4 regions of the Pseudomonas sp. NPDC090752 genome follow, and region 1 is predicted to be linked to each of the others. Evidence: predicted binding sites of a transcription regulator. Region 1 holds the regulator's gene; each other region holds the start of a gene.
What was found. The regulator FliA, encoded in region 1, starts transcription of late flagellar genes. The targets are predictions, from matches to a motif close to CTAAAGTTTNNNNNNNNNNNGCCGNTAA.
Positions count from the first base shown of each region.

Region 2: the regulator FliA is predicted to act here: its motif matches at 1,973-2,000, upstream of ACZ6YA_RS19655 (methyl-accepting chemotaxis protein).
Region 3: the regulator FliA is predicted to act here: its motif matches at 2,030-2,057, upstream of flgM (flagellar biosynthesis anti-sigma factor FlgM).
Region 4: the regulator FliA is predicted to act here: its motif matches at 1,479-1,506, upstream of ACZ6YA_RS24740 (methyl-accepting chemotaxis protein).

Region 1 is NZ_JBVJLI010000001.1:8,286-12,473, reverse strand. Features, by position in the region: gene ACZ6YA_RS00075 (chemotaxis protein CheA) at 1-169, opposite strand, end outside; gene ACZ6YA_RS00070 (protein phosphatase CheZ) at 182-970, opposite strand; gene ACZ6YA_RS00065 (chemotaxis response regulator CheY) at 989-1,363, opposite strand; gene fliA (RNA polymerase sigma factor FliA) at 1,468-2,208, opposite strand; gene fleN (flagellar synthesis regulator FleN) at 2,205-3,038, opposite strand; gene flhF (flagellar biosynthesis protein FlhF) at 3,129-4,188, opposite strand, start outside.
Region 2 is NZ_JBVJLI010000015.1:111,815-116,002, forward strand. Features, by position in the region: gene ACZ6YA_RS19645 (RrF2 family transcriptional regulator) at 1-482, opposite strand, end outside; gene ACZ6YA_RS19650 (NAD(P)/FAD-dependent oxidoreductase) at 743-1,942, shown strand; gene ACZ6YA_RS19655 (methyl-accepting chemotaxis protein) at 2,175-3,800, shown strand; gene ACZ6YA_RS19660 (purine-cytosine permease family protein) at 3,952-4,188, opposite strand, start outside.
Region 3 is NZ_JBVJLI010000010.1:41,967-46,154, forward strand. Features, by position in the region: gene cheR (protein-glutamate O-methyltransferase CheR) at 1-131, opposite strand, end outside; gene ACZ6YA_RS14950 (chemotaxis protein CheV) at 183-1,112, opposite strand; gene flgA (flagellar basal body P-ring formation chaperone FlgA) at 1,191-1,943, shown strand; gene flgM (flagellar biosynthesis anti-sigma factor FlgM) at 2,094-2,414, shown strand; gene ACZ6YA_RS14965 (flagella synthesis protein FlgN) at 2,464-2,931, shown strand; gene ACZ6YA_RS14970 (flagellar brake protein) at 3,012-3,755, shown strand; gene ACZ6YA_RS14975 (MFS transporter) at 3,911-4,188, opposite strand, start outside.
Region 4 is NZ_JBVJLI010000027.1:26,023-30,210, reverse strand. Features, by position in the region: gene pcaH (protocatechuate 3,4-dioxygenase subunit beta) at 1-344, opposite strand, end outside; gene ypfJ (KPN_02809 family neutral zinc metallopeptidase) at 533-1,420, shown strand; gene ACZ6YA_RS24740 (methyl-accepting chemotaxis protein) at 1,596-3,515, shown strand; gene ggt (gamma-glutamyltransferase) at 3,637-4,188, opposite strand, start outside.

The sequences.
Region 1 (4,188 bases):
AGCCGGCGCCCCCTTTTACAGTGTGGAAACCGCGAAAGATCGCATTGAGCAGGTCGGCATCGTCGGGCCGGCTTTCCAGCTCGACCAGTTGCTCGGACAGTTGCTCAAGAATTTCGCCGGCTTCTACCAGGAAATCCTGAAGGATTTCTTCATCGGCGCCGAAGCTCATTAAACGTGCTCCTCAAAAACCCAGGCTGGACAGCAGATCATCGACATCGTCCTGACCGGACACGACGTCTTCACGCTTATCGGCATGAATCTGCGGACCTTCACCCCGAGCCGGATATTTTTCTTCATCTTTTTCAGCACGTAGCTGCTGGTGGTCATGTTCGATACCGGCAAAACGGTCGACCTGACTGGCCATCAGCACAAGCTTGAGCAGATTGCTTTCGACTTCGGTCACCAGCGTGGTCACCCGCTTGATCACCTGCCCGGTCAGGTCCTGATAGTCCTGGGCCAGCAGAATGTCATTGAGGTGGCCAGACACCTTGCGGTTACCTTCGGCACTGTGCGTCAGGAAACTGTCGACGCGCTTGACCAAGTCACGGAATTCCGGCGCAGCAACTTCGCGGCGCATGAAGCGCTGCCAGTCGACACTCAGGTTCTGCGCCTCAGCCGCCAGCTCGTTGAGCACCGGCGTGCTCTCCTCGACCAGGTCCATGGTGCGGTTGGCGGCGCCTTCGGTGAGTTTGACCACATAGGACAAACGCTCGGTGGCGTCGGTGATCTGCGAGACCTCCTCGGCCTGCGGCATGCGCGGGTCGATCTGGAAGCTGACGATCGCGCTGTGCAGCTCACGGGTCAGCTTGCCGACTTCCTGGTACAGGCCCCGGTCGCGGGTCTGGTTGAGCTGATGGATCAGCTGCACCGCCTCGCCGAACTGCCCCTTCTCCAGGCTTTCGACCAACTCCTGGGCATGCTTCTTCAGGGTCGATTCGAACTCCCCCAAAGATGTTTGTGTTGATTCCATGGCGCCCCCTGAGCTGATTCAGCCGTTGACGCGTTCGAAGATCTTCTCGATCTTTTCTTTGAGTACCTGCGCGGTGAACGGCTTGACCACGTAGCCGTTGACCCCGGCCTGGGCCGCTTCGATGATCTGGTCGCGCTTGGCTTCGGCGGTCACCATCAGCACCGGCATACCCTTCAGGCGCTCGTGCGCACGCACCTTGCGCAGCAGGTCGATACCGGACATGCCCGGCATGTTCCAGTCGGTCACCAGGAAGTCGTAATGGCCGCTTTCGAGCATCGGCAGCGCCGTGGTGCCGTCGTCGGCTTCGTCGGTGTTGGTGAAGCCCAGATCACGCAGCAGGTTCTTGATGATCCGCCGCATCGTCGAAAAGTCGTCAACGATGAGGATTTTCATGTCTTTGTTCAATTAGACCTCCAAGCAGTCTCTAACACGCTCGGCCCCGAGCGCGCATTCAATCAATTCGGTACAACGTGAAAACGACTGCAACGACCCCGAGCTCAACGCGCCCGCCATTCCCCGAGGCGGCTGCGCAGGCGTGCAGCGCACTGGCTGTGCAGCTGGCTGACACGCGATTCGCTGACCCCCAGCACCTCACCGATTTCCTTGAGGTTCAGTTCTTCGTCGTAGTACAGCGCCAGGACCAGCCGCTCACGCTCCGGCAGGTTGGCGATGGCATCGGTCAGTGCAGCCTGGAAGCGCTCGTCCTCCAGGTCGCGCGACGGCTCGACCTGGCCACTGGCGCCATCCTCGTGCAGCCCTTCGTGCTCGCCGTCCTGCAACAGGTCGTCGAAACTGAACAGGCGGCTGCCCAGGGTATCGTTCAAAATCCCGTAGTAATCATCGAGACTCAATTGAAGTTCGGCAGCAACTTCATGATCTTTAGCGTCGCGGCCGGTTCTGGCTTCAACGGCGCGCATCGCGTCGCTGACCATGCGGGTGTTGCGGTGCACCGAACGTGGCGCCCAGTCGCCCTTGCGCACCTCGTCGAGCATGGCGCCGCGGATGCGGATGCCGGCGTAGGTTTCAAAGCTCGCGCCCTTGCTGGCGTCGTACTTGTTGGCGACTTCCAGCAGGCCGATCATGCCGGCCTGGATCAGGTCTTCGACCTGCACGTTGGCCGGCAGGCGCGCCAGCAGGTGGTAGGCAATGCGCTTGACCAGCGGGGCGTAGCGTTCGATCAGTTCGTACTGGGCGTCCTTGGACGCCTTGCTGTACATCTTGAAACCGCTTGCACTCATAGCACTGGCCCTGCACTGGTGGGCTGTACCAGGCGCTCGACGAAGAACTCCAGGTGCCCGCGCGGGTTGGCTGGCAACGGCCAGCTGTCGACCTTCTGCGCAATGGCCTTGAACGCCAGCGCGCATTTGGAGCGCGGGAAGGCCTCGTAGACCGCCCGCTGCTTTTGCACTGCCTTGCGCACACACTCGTCGTACGGCACGGCGCCGACGTATTGCAGGGCGACATCGAGGAAGCGGTCGGTGACCTTGGTCAGCTTGGCGAACAGATTGCGACCTTCCTGCGGGCTCTGCGCCATGTTGGCCAACACGCGGAAACGGTTCATCCCGTAGTCGCGGTTGAGCAGTTTGATCAGCGCGTAGGCGTCAGTGATCGAAGTGGGTTCGTCGCACACCACCAGCAGCACCTCCTGCGCCGCGCGGACGAAGCTGACTACTGAGTCACCAATACCCGCAGCGGTGTCGATCACCAGCACGTCGAGGTTGTCGCCGATCTCGCTGAAGGCCTGGATTAGCCCGGCATGTTGGGCCGGCGCCAGGTGCACCATGCTCTGGGTGCCGGAGGCCGCCGGCACGATGCGTACACCGCCGGGCCCCTGCAGCAGCACGTCGCGCAGCTCGCAGCGCCCTTCAATGACATCGGCCAGGGTGCGTTTCGGGGTCAGGCCCAGCAACACGTCGACATTGGCCAGGCCCAGGTCGGCGTCCAGCAGCATGACCCGGCGGCCGAGCTCGGCCAGTGCCAGGGACAGGTTCACTGAAACGTTAGTCTTGCCGACGCCACCTTTGCCACCGGTTACGGCGATCACCTGTACGGGATGCATGCTACCCATGTTCGTTGTTTACCTTGTCTCGCTTGGACCCAAGCCACACGAGGGGCGATGCAGCAGCCCCCTTGGTGTAGGTATTTTGCACACGCTTCATCAACCCGCTCGCCGTGGGTTGTGATAGAGATCAGCGAACATGTCGGCCATGGCCTCTTCGCTGGGCTCGTCCTGCAACTGCACATTCACGGCTCGAGTCACCAGTTGGTGCGCCCGCGGCAAGTGCAGGTCGTCAGGAATGCGCGGGCCATCGGTGAGGTAGGCCACGGGCAGTTCATGACTGATGGCCAGGCTCAGCACATCGCCGAGGCTCGCCGTTTCATCGAGTTTGGTCAAGATGCAACCGGCCAGGCCGCAGCGCTTGTAGCTGTGGTAGGCGGCGGTCAGCACCTGCTTCTGGCTGGTGGTGGCCAGCACCAGGTAATTCTGTGAGGCGATGCCGCGGCTGGCCAGGCTTTCCAGCTGCATGCGCAGGGCCGGGTCGCTGGCCTGCAGGCCGGCGGTGTCGATCAGTACTACGCGCTTGCGCAGCAGCGGCTCCAGCGCCTGGGCCAGCGACTGTCCCGGGTCGACATAGGTCACCGGCACGTTGAGGATGCGCCCCAGGGTCTTGAGCTGTTCCTGGGCACCGATGCGGAAGCTGTCCATGCTCACCAAGGCCAGGTTCTGCGGGCCATACTTGAGTACATAGCGCGCGGCGAGCTTGGCCAGGGTGGTGGTCTTGCCCATGCCGGCGGGGCCGACCATGGCGATCACACCGCCCTCTTCGATCGGCTCGACCTCGGGCACCTCGATCATCCGCGCCAGGTGCGCCAGCAACATGCGCCAGGCATGGCGCGGCTCTTCGATTTCCTGGGTGAGTTCGAGCAGTTCGCGGGCAATCGGGCCGGACAGGCCAATGCGCTGCAAACGGCGCCAGAGGTTGGCCTGGGCCGGCTTGCTGCCCTGCAGCTGGTTCCAGGCCAACGAGCCGAGCTGCACTTCCAGCAGTTCGCGCAGGCCAGACAGTTCCGAGCGCATGGCATCGAACAACCGAGGGTCGACCGGCGCGGGAGCGGCCGGGGCAGCTGCGGCTGGCGTCTCCACGTGCGGCTCGATCAACGGCTCCGATGCGGTCAGCGACTGGCCGGCGAACAACTGGCGGCTGCCCTCGCTGGCG
Region 2 (4,188 bases), on a different contig from region 1:
CAGTCGTTGACCTGCTGGCCAAATTCCGCCGGCGCCTTACGCCCGAAGCGCCGCGTCAGGTCGAGAATGGTCTGTTGCGCCAGCGCCTCTTCCATACGCTTCTGCGCGCCCAGCATCACTGCATGTATCGCACAGGTGCCTTCGGTCGCCCAGCCCGGTGGCGAGCCTTCGAACAGCGTGCAGCGCTCGCGGATCTCGCGGCAGTCAAAGATCTTTTTCGGTCCGTCGATGGCAGTGACGATATCCAGCACGGTGATTTCGTCAGACGGTCGGGCCAGGCGAAAGCCCCCGCGCACGCCTTCAGTCGCAGCGACCAGCTTGGCACGGGCCAGCTTGGTGAAGACCTTGGCCAGGTATTCCTGCGGCACGCCCTGCAGCTCTGCCAGATCGCGGACGCTGGACTCGCGGGTGTCCCCACGCTCGTCCACCAGGTACAGCAGGCAATGGATGCCGTATTCGACACCCGCACTGTAGAGCGACATAGCAATCTCCGACTAGATTTGTCGCAAATAGTACGCTGGTCGACAGGTATTGGCAAAGTGTCAAAGCGCCGCCCGTCGCCACCCTAACCCAGTAAGAAACCCATAAACCCTAGATAAACTGGCTTTTCAGCGGTTTCACCAGCGACAAGGCCACGCGTTGAACGCAAAAAAAGCTTGCAGGCAATAACTACGATCAATACAGTCGTAGTTATTCGAGAGACACAAAAGCCTCGAAGCCCCATTACCCAAGGAGCACCTTCATGAAATCGAACATCCTGATCATCGGTGCCGGCTTTGCCGGTGTATGGAGCGCCTTGAGCGCCGCCCGACTGCTCGACCAGGCCCAGCGCGACGACCTGAGCATCAGCGTGCTGGCCCCTCAGCCGGAACTGCGCATCCGCCCGCGCTTCTACGAAGCCGATGTGCATGGCATGAAGGCGCCGCTGGGTGAGTTGTTCGAAGCCGTGGGCGTGCAGTTCATCGAAGGCCATGCCCAGGCCATCGACAGCGCAGCGCGCAGCGTCAGCTTCATTGATGCCAATGGCCAACTGCAGCAGATCGCCTACGACCGCCTGATCCTCGCCGCCGGCAGCCAGGTAGCACGCCCGGCAGTCCCTGGCCTGGCCGAGCACACCTTCGATGTCGACCAAATGGAGTCGGCCGTGCACCTTGAGCAGCACCTGGCGGGCCTGGCTGCCCTGCCCGCCTCGCCGGCACGCAACACCGTGGTGGTGTGCGGCGGTGGCTTTACTGGCATCGAGACGGCCACCGAAATGCCCGACCGCTTGCGCGCCGTCCTCGGCGACGCAGCTGTGCGTGTGCTGGTGGTCGACCGTGGCGCCAAGGTTGGCGAAGCGCTGGGCGCGGGCATCACCCCAGCGATCGTCGCCGCCTGCGAGCACGCGGGTGTCGAGTGGCTGGCCGGTACCTCGGTGGTCGCGGTCGATGCCGGTGGCGTGACCCTGGACAACGGCGAGTACATCGCCAGCAAGACCGTGATCTGGACCGTGGGCGTCAAGGCCAGCCCGCTGACCGCGCAAGTGGCCGGCGAACGTGACAACTTCGGCCGCCTCAAGGTCGACGACCATCTGAAGGTGATCGGCCAGGCACACATCTATGCCACCGGCGACACCGCCTGGGCTGCCGTCGACGAACTGGGCAACCACGCCCTGATGACCTGCCAGCACGCCATCCCCATGGGTCGCCACTCGGGCAACAACGCCATGGCCGACCTGCTCGGCGAACAGCCGGTGATCTACCGCCAGCCCAAGTACGTCACCTGCCTGGACCTCGGTGGCTGGGGTGCGGCTTTTAGCGAAGGCTGGGAGCGCGAACTGAAACTCGAGGGCCAGGAAGGCAAGAACCTCAAGCGCCAGATCAACGGAATGTGGATCTACCCGCCAGCCGCTGATCGCGCCTTGGCACTGGCTGCCGCAGACCCGGCAATCGCCATCGTTTAAGCGCAATTTCCTGACAAAACCGTCAACAAATTACGGTTTTGTCAGTTCTGGTCGTTACATTGAATAACTGGTCAATAATGGTGGCCATGTGGCATCATTCAAATCAAAAACTATTCAAAAGGGTGAGGCACACACTTAAATCCGCAGCGCATCGAGAGCCTGGCATCACCCCGGTGACCCGGCCTTCCGTCCATGCTCTTGGCGCCTGCACGCCACCGTCAAGGAGCATTCCATGCAGTTACGGAATATGAAGATCGGCACTCGCGCGGCAAGCGCATTCGCCCTGTTGGGCGTTCTGGTCCTGGCCATGGGCCTTACCGCACTCTACGAAACCCGGCAGATGGACGAGGCCACGGATGAAATCCGCGTGACCTGGATGCCCGCCGTGGTCGCCCTCAGTGAAATCAGCACCAACCTCGGCCGCGCCCGCGCCGTCACCCTGCGCGCCGCGCTGGATGACAGCCCCAGCGAGCGCCTGCGCAACATCGACCTGCTCAAAGGCATCAACCAACAGCTCAACGATGGCTTGAAGGACTATGAGGCGACCATCATCGCTGCCGATGACCGCGCCCTGTTCACTACCTTCAATGCCGCCCATCAGCAGTACCTCGAACTGCAAGCCCGCGTGCTGCAGGACATTGCCGCCGGCCGCATGGCCGAAGCCAAGCAACAAATTGCCGGCCCGCTCACCCAGTACGCCGACGGCATGATGAAGGCCATGACGGCACTGATCAGCTACAACGGCAACGGCGCTGAGCACGCCTCGCAACGCAGCAGCGACGTGGCCGACGAAGCCTTTACTGCCGTCATTGGCGCGCTGCTGGTGATCATGCTCGCCCTGGCCGCCATTGCCACCGCCCTCACCCGCAGCATCGTCGTGCCGCTGGCCGATGCCGTGGCCGTGGCCGAACGCGTGGCCACCGGCGACCTGACCCAGGACATCCAGGTCACCGGCCGCGATGAGCCGGCTCTGCTACTGCGCGCCCTGAGCCAGATGCAGGCCAGCCTGCGCGACACCCTGCGCAAGATCGCCGCCTCGTCCGACCAGCTGGCCTCGGCCTCGGAAGAACTGCACACCGTGACGGAAGACACCAGCCGCGGTCTGCATCAGCAAAGCGCGGAAATCGACCAGGCGGCCACTGCCGTGAATCAGATGACCGCTGCCGTCGAAGAGGTGGCGAACAATGCGGTGAGCACTGCCGATGCCTCCCAGGGCGCTGACCGCACCACCCGCGATGGCCGCGAGCAGGTCAACCAGGCACTGGCCTCGATCCAGCACCTGGTCGATGACGTCACCGGCACCTCCGCCGAGATCGAGCAGTTGGCTAACAATGCCAACGAGATCAGCCGCGTGCTCGATGTGATCGGCGCGATTGCCGGGCAGACCAACCTGCTGGCACTCAATGCCGCCATCGAAGCTGCGCGTGCCGGCGAGGCCGGCCGTGGATTCGCCGTAGTGGCAGACGAGGTACGCGCCCTTGCTCACCGCACTCAGCAGTCCACGGCGGAGATCGAGCAGATGATTGCCGGGATCCAGAACGGTACCGAGCGTGCGGTGACGGCCATGCACAGCAGTCAGGGTCGGGCGACCGGTACACTGGAAGTGGCGCAGGGCGCCGGGCAGGCGCTGGAGGTGATTGCCGAGGCGATTGCATCGATCAACCAGCGCAACCTGGTGATCGCCAGTGCTTCGGAGGAACAGGCGCAGGTGGCGCGGGAGGTGGATCGCAACCTGGTGAACATTCGCGATCTGGCGATGCAGACTTCGGCGGGGGCCAATCAGACCAGTGCGGCGGCGCAGGACCTGTCGCGATTGGCGGTGGATCTGAATGGCATGGTGGCGCAGTTCAAGGTTTGATCTGAAGCACATGGGGCCGCTCTGCGGCCCATCGCAGGCAAGCCAGCTCCCACAGGTACTGCACAGTTTTTGAATCCAGTGCTTTACCTGCGGGAGCTGGCTTGCCTGCGATGGGCTGCGAAGCAGCGCCAATAGCGACAACTCAACTCTATCAGTCGTTGACGCTAACAGCCCCCACAGCCTTCACGGCCTTGCCCCGTGTGGCCAGGCAATAGTACAGCGGCACCGTCACGATCAAACCAAACAGCCAGGACAGGTCCGCCCCTTCGACAATGTTCGAATACGGCCCCACATACAGCGCCGTATTGGCAAACGGCAGCTGCACCAGGATCCCGCAGGCATAGGCAATGATCGCGTGATGGTTGAAGCGCCCGTAGATCCCGCCATC
Region 3 (4,188 bases), on a different contig from region 1:
ATGCCCTGCTGCTCCATCAGCTTGTTCAGGCGGCTGGCCACCAGGTACTGCTTATTCTCGCCCAGCAGGATGCCACAGGCTTTCTCCAGGAAGACCCGGAACTGTTCGAAATCCAAATTACCCGTAGACACTACTGCGGCCTCTTTTCAATCACTGGTGCCGGGAGCAAGCCCCCGGCGGCTTCAATGCGTTGCCTTGATCCGGTCGACCACGCGCTGGGCCAGGTCGTCCGGCTTGAACTTGGCCAGGAAGTCATCGGCGCCGACTTTCTTCACCATCGCCTGGTTGAATACCCCGGACAGCGAAGTATGCAGGCAGATATGCAATTTTTGCATGCGCGGATCGCTGCGGATCTCCGCCGTCAGCGTGTAGCCGTCCATTTCCGGCATTTCAATGTCGGAAATCATCATCAGGAATTCTTCTTCCGGCTTCTTGCCCTCGTCCACCAGCTTGCGCAGGTAGTCCAGGGCCTGGCGGCCGTCATTGAGCGCCACCACGTCCACGCCCACGGTCTGCAGGCAGCGGCTGACCTGCTTGCGCGCCACCGACGAGTCGTCGACGGTCAGCACCCGCAGCAGCACGGCCTTGTCCTGGGTCTCGGCATCGACCACGCCGACAGAGACCTGCTCGGACGACGGCGCCACCTCGGCCAGCACCTTTTCCACGTCGATGATCTCGACCATGCGGTCGTCCACCCGGGTGACCGCCGTCAGATAGTGGTCACGGCCAGTGCCCTTGGGTGGTGGATGGATCGCTTCCCAGTTCATGTTGACGATGCGCTCGACCGAATGCACCAGAAAACCCTGGGTCTTGGTGTTGTACTCGGTGATGATCACGAAGCTGTTGCGTGTTTCTTCCTTCAACCCGGGCAGCCCGGTGGCCATCGACAGGTCGAGGATCGGGATGGTCGCGCCGCGAATGTTGGCCACGCCGCGCACCACCGGGTGGGACTTGGGCAGCACGGTCAGTTCCGGGCACTGCAACACCTCGCGAACCTTGAACACGTTGATCCCGTACAGCTGCGCGCCATTGAGGCGGAACAGCAGCAATTCCAGGCGATTCTGCCCAACCAGCTGTGTGCGCTGGTTGACTGAATCCATTACCCCCGCCATGCCTGACTCCTTCTTCTCTGTGCCATTTCGTAGCAACTCTTACAGCGAGTCGGCACGGGCTTTGCTTTTTTGAGCGCCATGCATATGAAAACGACAATTTTCCGACGACTGACGCGCCTGCTGAGTGGCTCACTGGCCGTGCTCTGCCTGCTGGCGCCCGGCGCGCGTACGCTGGCGGACGCGGTTACCTTGCCTGAACAGCTTATCGGTGTCACCCAAGGGTTTCTTGAATTTACCGTCGAGGATTACCTGGCGACCACCCAGACGCCGGGGCGCTACGAGATCCAGGTCAACCCGCTGGACCCGCGCCTGCGCATGCCGCTGTGCAGCCAGCAGCTGGACGCCTCGCTGGAAAGCCCGGCGCAACCCCTGGGCCGGGTGACCGTGCGGGTACGCTGCGATGGCAGCGCACCGTGGACCATTTTCGTTCCGGCAACCGTGCGGCTGTTCCGCGACGTGGTGGTGGTGACCCGCCCGCTCAGGCGCCAGGATATCGTCGGTGAAAATGACGTGGCCCTGCGCGAACGCGATGTCGGCACCCTCACCCAGGGTTTTCTCAGCGAGCTCGATCAGGCCGTGGGCATGAAGATGCTGCGCCCGACCGTGATCGACCAGGTACTCACCCCGCAACACCTGGAACAGGCTGAAGTGGTGCGCAAGGGCGACCATGTGGTGATCACTGCCCGCAGCGGCAGCCTCAGCGTGCGCATGCCCGGTGAGGCCTTGAGCAAAGGCGGCCAGAACGAACAGATCCGCGTGCGCAACCTCAATTCGCAACGGGTGGTAAAAGCCCGGGTTACCGGCCCTGGACAGGTCGAGGTGGCCATGTAGATTCAGCTGGCAGTGTGGAACCGCTTTTCCTAAACTGTGTCAGAACACGGGTTCGCGAGCTTGCCGACAGGCGTGAGCATTTGTGCCTAAAGTTTATTTCGGGCTGGCCGAAAACAAGGTAAGCGTCCAAATACCCAGAGGTTTCTGATCATGGTCATCGACTTCAGTCGTTTGAATAATTCTCCGTCCGTCACGGGCGGCGTTCGCGGCAATGCCGCACCCGGCACCGCCGAGAAGCCTGGCGAAACCGGTGAAGCGCCGAAAAGCGCCAGCGCCAGCGCCAGCGGAGAAGCGGTACACCTCAGCCAAGAGGCCCAGCAGTTGCAGAAGATCAGCGACAAGCTGCGCGACCAGCCCGTTGTCGACAATGCCCGCGTGGCACAGTTGAAACAGGCGATCGCAGACGGCAGCTACCAGGTCGATGCCGGCCGGGTCGCCAGCAAACTGCTCGATTTCGAAGCCCAGCGCTGACCGTTCGGCGCGCTGACTTCACGGACGCTATAAAAGCCAAGAGTTAGCCATGCACGACATCACATTGCTGCAACTGATCGAAGACGACATCGCACCGACTCAGGAACTGCTCGACCTGCTACAACAGGAAGCAGTCGCCCTGCACGGCCGCGACATGGCACCGCTGGAGGGCATCCTGGCCCGCAAGCAATCGCTGATCGTCCTGTTGGAGCAGCAAGGCATCCGTCGCAACAACCTGCTCGCCAGCCTCGGCTTCAGCGCCGACCGCGCCGGGGTGCAGGCCGTGGCCGCGCAGTCGCCCAATGGTGAAGTGATCATGCAGCAGCTCAATGCGCTGACCCAGTTGATGGACGCCTGCCAGAAGGTCAACGAGACCAATGGCCGGATCATCCAGGTTCAGCAACACGTCACGGCCAACCAGATCAGAATCCTCATGGGCGGCGATTCGCCGTCGCTCTACGACAGCCGTGGCGCCACATCACCACTGGCCAAGCCCCGGGCGCTCAGCCAAGTGTGATTAGTTCTATCAAGGCACGGAACATACTGGCAAAATGCCGTTACTTGCGTGTGCCGTTTTTGCCTGGAGATTGATAACCCGTGTTCAATGAGACCGATGCCCCGCAACCGCCGAAGGTGCTGAACACGCCTTTGGAGATCGCGGCCAACCTGCGCCAGCTGCAGGACAGCCACGACCCTCTGATCATCACCTTCCATGAGCGCAGCCAGCGATTCCAGAGCTACGTGGTGCACGTGGACCGTGACAGCAATACCTTGGCGCTGGACGAGATGATCCCGCGCGATGGCGAAAAGTACATCGAGAACGGTGAACCGTTCCGCGTCGAAGGCTTTCATGACGGCGTGCGTATCGCCTGGGAATGCAACCACGAACTGAAGGTTACCGAAGTCGACGGCCACCGCTCGTACCGTGGGGCGATGCCCGAAGAGATGACTTACCACCAGCGGCGCAATGCCTTCCGCGCTGCGCTGAAGCTGTCGCAATTGGTCGATGTGATCCTCGACGGCGCCCACCTCAAGGGCAATGGAGCCCTGCGCGGCAAGCTGCTGGACATCTCCGCCACCGGCTGCAAACTGCGCTTCGATGGCAATGTCGAAGACCGCCTGCAACTGGGCCAGGTGTACGAACGCTTCAAGGCCGGTAACCCGCTGGGGCTGGTCGACACCATGGTCGAACTGCGTCACTTGCACCATGAAGAACGCATCAACACCACTTTCGCAGGCGTGCGCTTCCATAACCTCAATGGGCAGGCGCAGCGCAAGATCGAGAGTTTTGTGTACCAGCTGCAGCGTGAGGCGCGGCGGTTCGACAAGGACGATTATTGATCGTTGGCTGAATGTGCGAACGCCACCCATTGGGTGGCGTTTTTGTTTGTTAAGTGCCTGTGCCGGCCTCTTCGCGGGGCAAGCCCGCTCCCACAGGTTCACTGCAGACTTAACTGTGGGAGCGGGCTTGCCCCGCGAAGAGGCCGGCACAAGGCTCAAACCGACTTACTGACCTCATCCCCCGCCGGGGCCTCAGCCACAGGCTCAGCCTTCTCCTCCACCTCAGTATCCTCAGCCGCCACCGGCGCCTGCATCACGTCCTGCACGGTCTGCTCATCCACCCGTGGGTCCAATGCCGCCGACAATGGCGAACCCGCCGCCGGCATCGCCACGTGCCCCAGCGGCGCATCCTGAACCTGGTGCAACCCGGTAACGGCTTTCGGCCGAATCCGCCACACCAGCACCAACGCGAAAAACACGAAGAAGGCATAGA
Region 4 (4,188 bases), on a different contig from region 1:
CGGTCGTTCTTATGGCGGTAGCGCCCACCCGCGTTGGCCTGCCAGATCTCTACCAGGGTGCTGGGTACCGGCTTGCCGTACTGGTCGACGACACGGCCAGCGACGATGATGCGCTCGCCGATCGGCAGGCCGCCGTTGTTGAAGTTCAGCAGCAGGTCATGGTCATGGGCGCCGAAACCCAGGTGAGTAAAGTCCGGGCCGGTGGTTTCGCTGATCGACTGCGGGATACTGACCAGCGCCTGGCGCGGCGAGCGGGCAATGGACGTCTTGTAGTCGGGGGTCAAGGCTTTGGGGTGCCAGTTGCGATCACGGATCACGAAGCGGCTGTTGTCCTGGGCGGGCATGCCGTTTTCCTCTCTTGGAATTATCTGAACACCTGGGCTTGGCAGGCGGACATGCAGTTTCGGATAAGTCGCACGGGATGAATATTGAATTCAGCGGTCCGTTACTTAACCAAATGGTTATGCATTAGTCCGTTTGGCTGAGGTGAACTAATCTTTGACTTCATGTTTCATGCTTGGGAGTGGATCTGATGGAATGGCGAAAAGGCCGGCGCAGCGACAACGTGGTCGATGCCCGTGGCGAAGGTGGCGGCGGCGGTGGCATGCGCTTTGGCGGCGGCAAGGGGCTGGGGCTCGGCGCAATCCTGTTGATCGTCGGCATCGGCTGGCTGACCGGCCAGGACCCGCTGCAGATTCTCGGCCAGCTCACCGGGCAGATGGAGCAACAGCAGCAGGCCCCCAGCGGCGCGGACAACAAGGCGCCGGCGGCCAACGACGAACAGGCGCAGTTCGTCGCGTCGATCCTCGGCGACACCGAAGACACCTGGAAAGCCCTGTTCTCCCAGGCAGGCAAACAGTACCGCGACCCCAAGCTGGTGCTGTTCAGCGGCCAGGTGAATTCCGCCTGCGGTTTCGCCTCGGCGGCAGTGGGCCCGTTCTACTGCCCGGCGGACCAGCGCGTGTACCTGGACATGTCGTTCTTCCGCGAGATGGAAACCCGCTTCGCCGCTGCCGGCGACTTCGCCCAGGCCTACGTGATCGCCCACGAGATCGGCCACCATGTGCAGACCTTGCTCGGGGTGTCGGCCAAGGTCGATGCCGCGCGGCGCGCAGGGCAACGCATGGAGGGCGACAATGGCTTGCTGGTACGCCAGGAATTGCAGGCCGACTGCCTGGCCGGCGTCTGGGCCTATCAGGCGCAGCAACGCCTGAATTGGCTGGAACCCGGGGATGTCGAGGAAGCGCTGAATGCGGCCAACGCCATTGGTGATGACCGCTTGCAGCAGAAGGGCCAGGGGCGCGTGGTGCCGGACTCGTTTACCCACGGCACTTCGGCGCAGCGGGTGCGCTGGTTCAAGGCTGGGTTTGCCCAGGGTGATGTGAACAGCTGCGATACCTTCAGTGCGCGTAGCCTTTGACCGAAGGCCGATTAAATTGCCAGGGGTTTCATAGAGTTACAAATCAGCTGAAAAAGCGTTTCAGCTTCGCTGCCACGTGCCGATAACCCCTGCACGATACAGCGGGCATCCAGAACAACAACGCCTCGCGATCGAACAATGATCAAGTGAGCGAAATTCTTTCTGGAGAGCGTGCATGAACAGCTGGTTCGCCAACATCAGCGTCAACCTCAAACTCGGCCTGGGCTTCGGCCTGGTGCTGGTCCTTACCGGCCTGCTGGCCCTGACCGGCTGGACCAGCCTGGGCAGCCTGATCGACCGCAGCAACTGGATGGGTGATATCGGCCAGCTCAACAAGGACCTGACCGACATGCGTATTGCGCGCCTGCAGTACATGATCGCCAATGGCGACGATGCTGCGGCCGCCAACACCCAGGCCAAGCTGGACGCGTTCAGCAAGCAGCAAGAACACCTGGTCAGCACCTTCAAGAGCCCGGAAAACGTCAAGCTGCTGAAAGAGCTGGGTCAGACCATCAGCGAGTACAAGGTCTCGTTGAACAAGATGCGCGCTGGCTACAAGAACTCCCTGGCCGCCCGTGAGGCGATGAACGTATCGGCGGCCAAGGCCGACGAGGCCATGGAAACCCTCAGCCAGGACGTCATGGCCCGCCCGGATGCCGACAGCGTGCGCCTGGCTCAGTATCAGCTGATCAGCAAGGTGCGTCAGCAACTGCTGCAAGTGCGTATCGACGTGCGCGGCTACATCGCCGACAACAGCGCGGCCAACGAACAGGCGGCCCTGCGCCAACTGGAGTCGGCATTGGTTGAGATCGACAATCTCAAGCGCCAGCTGCCATCCGATGCCACCCGCGTGCAGCAGTTCGAACAGTCTGTCCAGGCCTACCGCGAGGCGGTGCGCCAGTTCCGCGATGCGGTCGCGGAAATCACCACGTCCCGCGCGGAAATGACCGTGCAGGGCGCCGACATCGTCAAGCGCAGCGACGCGCTGTACAAGATCCAGATCGACCGTCGTGACGCCGAGAGCGCCCAGGCCCGTAGCCTGCAGACCATCGCCACGCTACTGGCGTTGCTCGCCGGCGTATTGGCGGCCGTCATCATCACCCGCCAGATCACCCGCCCCCTGCGCGAGACCCTGCAGGCCGTGGAGCGTATCGCCGGCGGCGACCTGACCCACGACATGCGCATCACCCGCCGCGACGAAATCGGCGTGCTGCAACAAGGCATCGCGCGCATGGGCACCACCCTGCGCGAGCTGATCAGCGGTATCCGTGACGGTGTCACGCAGATTGCCAGCGCCGCCGAAGAGCTGTCGGCGGTCACCGAGCAGACCAGCGCCGGTGCCAATAGCCAGAAGGTCGAAACCGACCAGGTGGCCACGGCCATGCACGAAATGGCCGCGACCGTTCAGGAAGTCGCGCGCAATGCCGAGCAGGCTTCGCATGCTGCGACCGGTGCCGACGAAGAGGCGCGCGCGGGTGACCGCGTGGTGGGCGAAGCGATCAGCCAGATCGAACGCCTGGCTGCGGAAGTGCACCGCTCCACCGAAGCCATGAATTCGCTGCAGCAGGAGAGCCAGAAGATCGGCAGCGTGATGGATGTGATCAAGTCGGTGGCCGAGCAGACCAATCTGCTGGCACTCAACGCCGCGATCGAAGCCGCCCGCGCTGGCGAGGCTGGCCGTGGCTTTGCTGTCGTCGCTGACGAAGTACGCGGGCTGGCCCAGCGTACGCAGAAGTCCACCGAAGAAATCGAAGTACTGGTGGCTGGCCTGCAACACGGCACCCAGCAGGTGGCCAACGCCATGCAGGGCAGCCGCACTTTGACCGACAGCAGCGTCGAGCTGGCACGCAAGGCCGGGTCTTCGCTGGAAAACATCACCAGCACGGTGTCGAGCATCCAGTCGATGAACCAGCAGATTGCTGCGGCGGCCGAGCAGCAGAGTGCAGTGGCTGAAGAAATCAGCCGCAGTATTCTGAATGTGCGCGATGTGTCGGAGCAGACGGCGGCGGCCAGTGATGAAACCGCAGCGTCCAGTGTTGAGCTGGCGCGCCTGGGTGGGCACTTGCAGATGCTGGTCAGTCAGTTCCGCGTCTGACCTTTAGGTAGCTTTCGCGGGGCAAGCCCGCTCCCACAGGATATGCGCAAGGCTTAGAGCCGGCGCGGGATTTGTGGGAGCGGGCTTGCCCCGCGAAGAGGTCAGTCCTGCCTGAACAGAACTATTTGACGACCATCCCCACCCCACGCCCACGCGGATCCGAAGCCGTCTCAAGCTTCGCCCCGCTCACCCGGATCGCCTGGATATCCCCCATCTCCCAGCCCTGATCCTCCAGCACATAGCCCATTTTCTTCAGGCCATCCGCCACTGGCCCGGTCAGGGGCGCGTAGCTGTCGAAGTAAATGGTGTCCTTTGGCAGCAGCTGATGATGCACACGCTGCGCCGCCACCGCCTTCTCCAGCGGCATGCCATAGTCGTAAAGGTTGTTCATCACCTGGAAGATCGAGGTAAAGATCCGCGAACCACCTGGCGTGCCGATCACCAGTTCGACCTTGCCATCGCGGGTCATCAGGCTCGGGCTCATGGACGACAGCATGCGCTTGCCGGGAGCAATGGCGTTGGCATCACCGCCGACCACGCCAAAGGCGTTGGCCGCACCCGGCTTGGCGCTGAAGTCGTCCATCTCGTCGTTGAGCAGGAAGCCCGCGCCCTTCACCACTACACCACTGCCGTAGTCGAGGTTGAGGGTGTAGGTGTTGGAGACCGCGTTGCC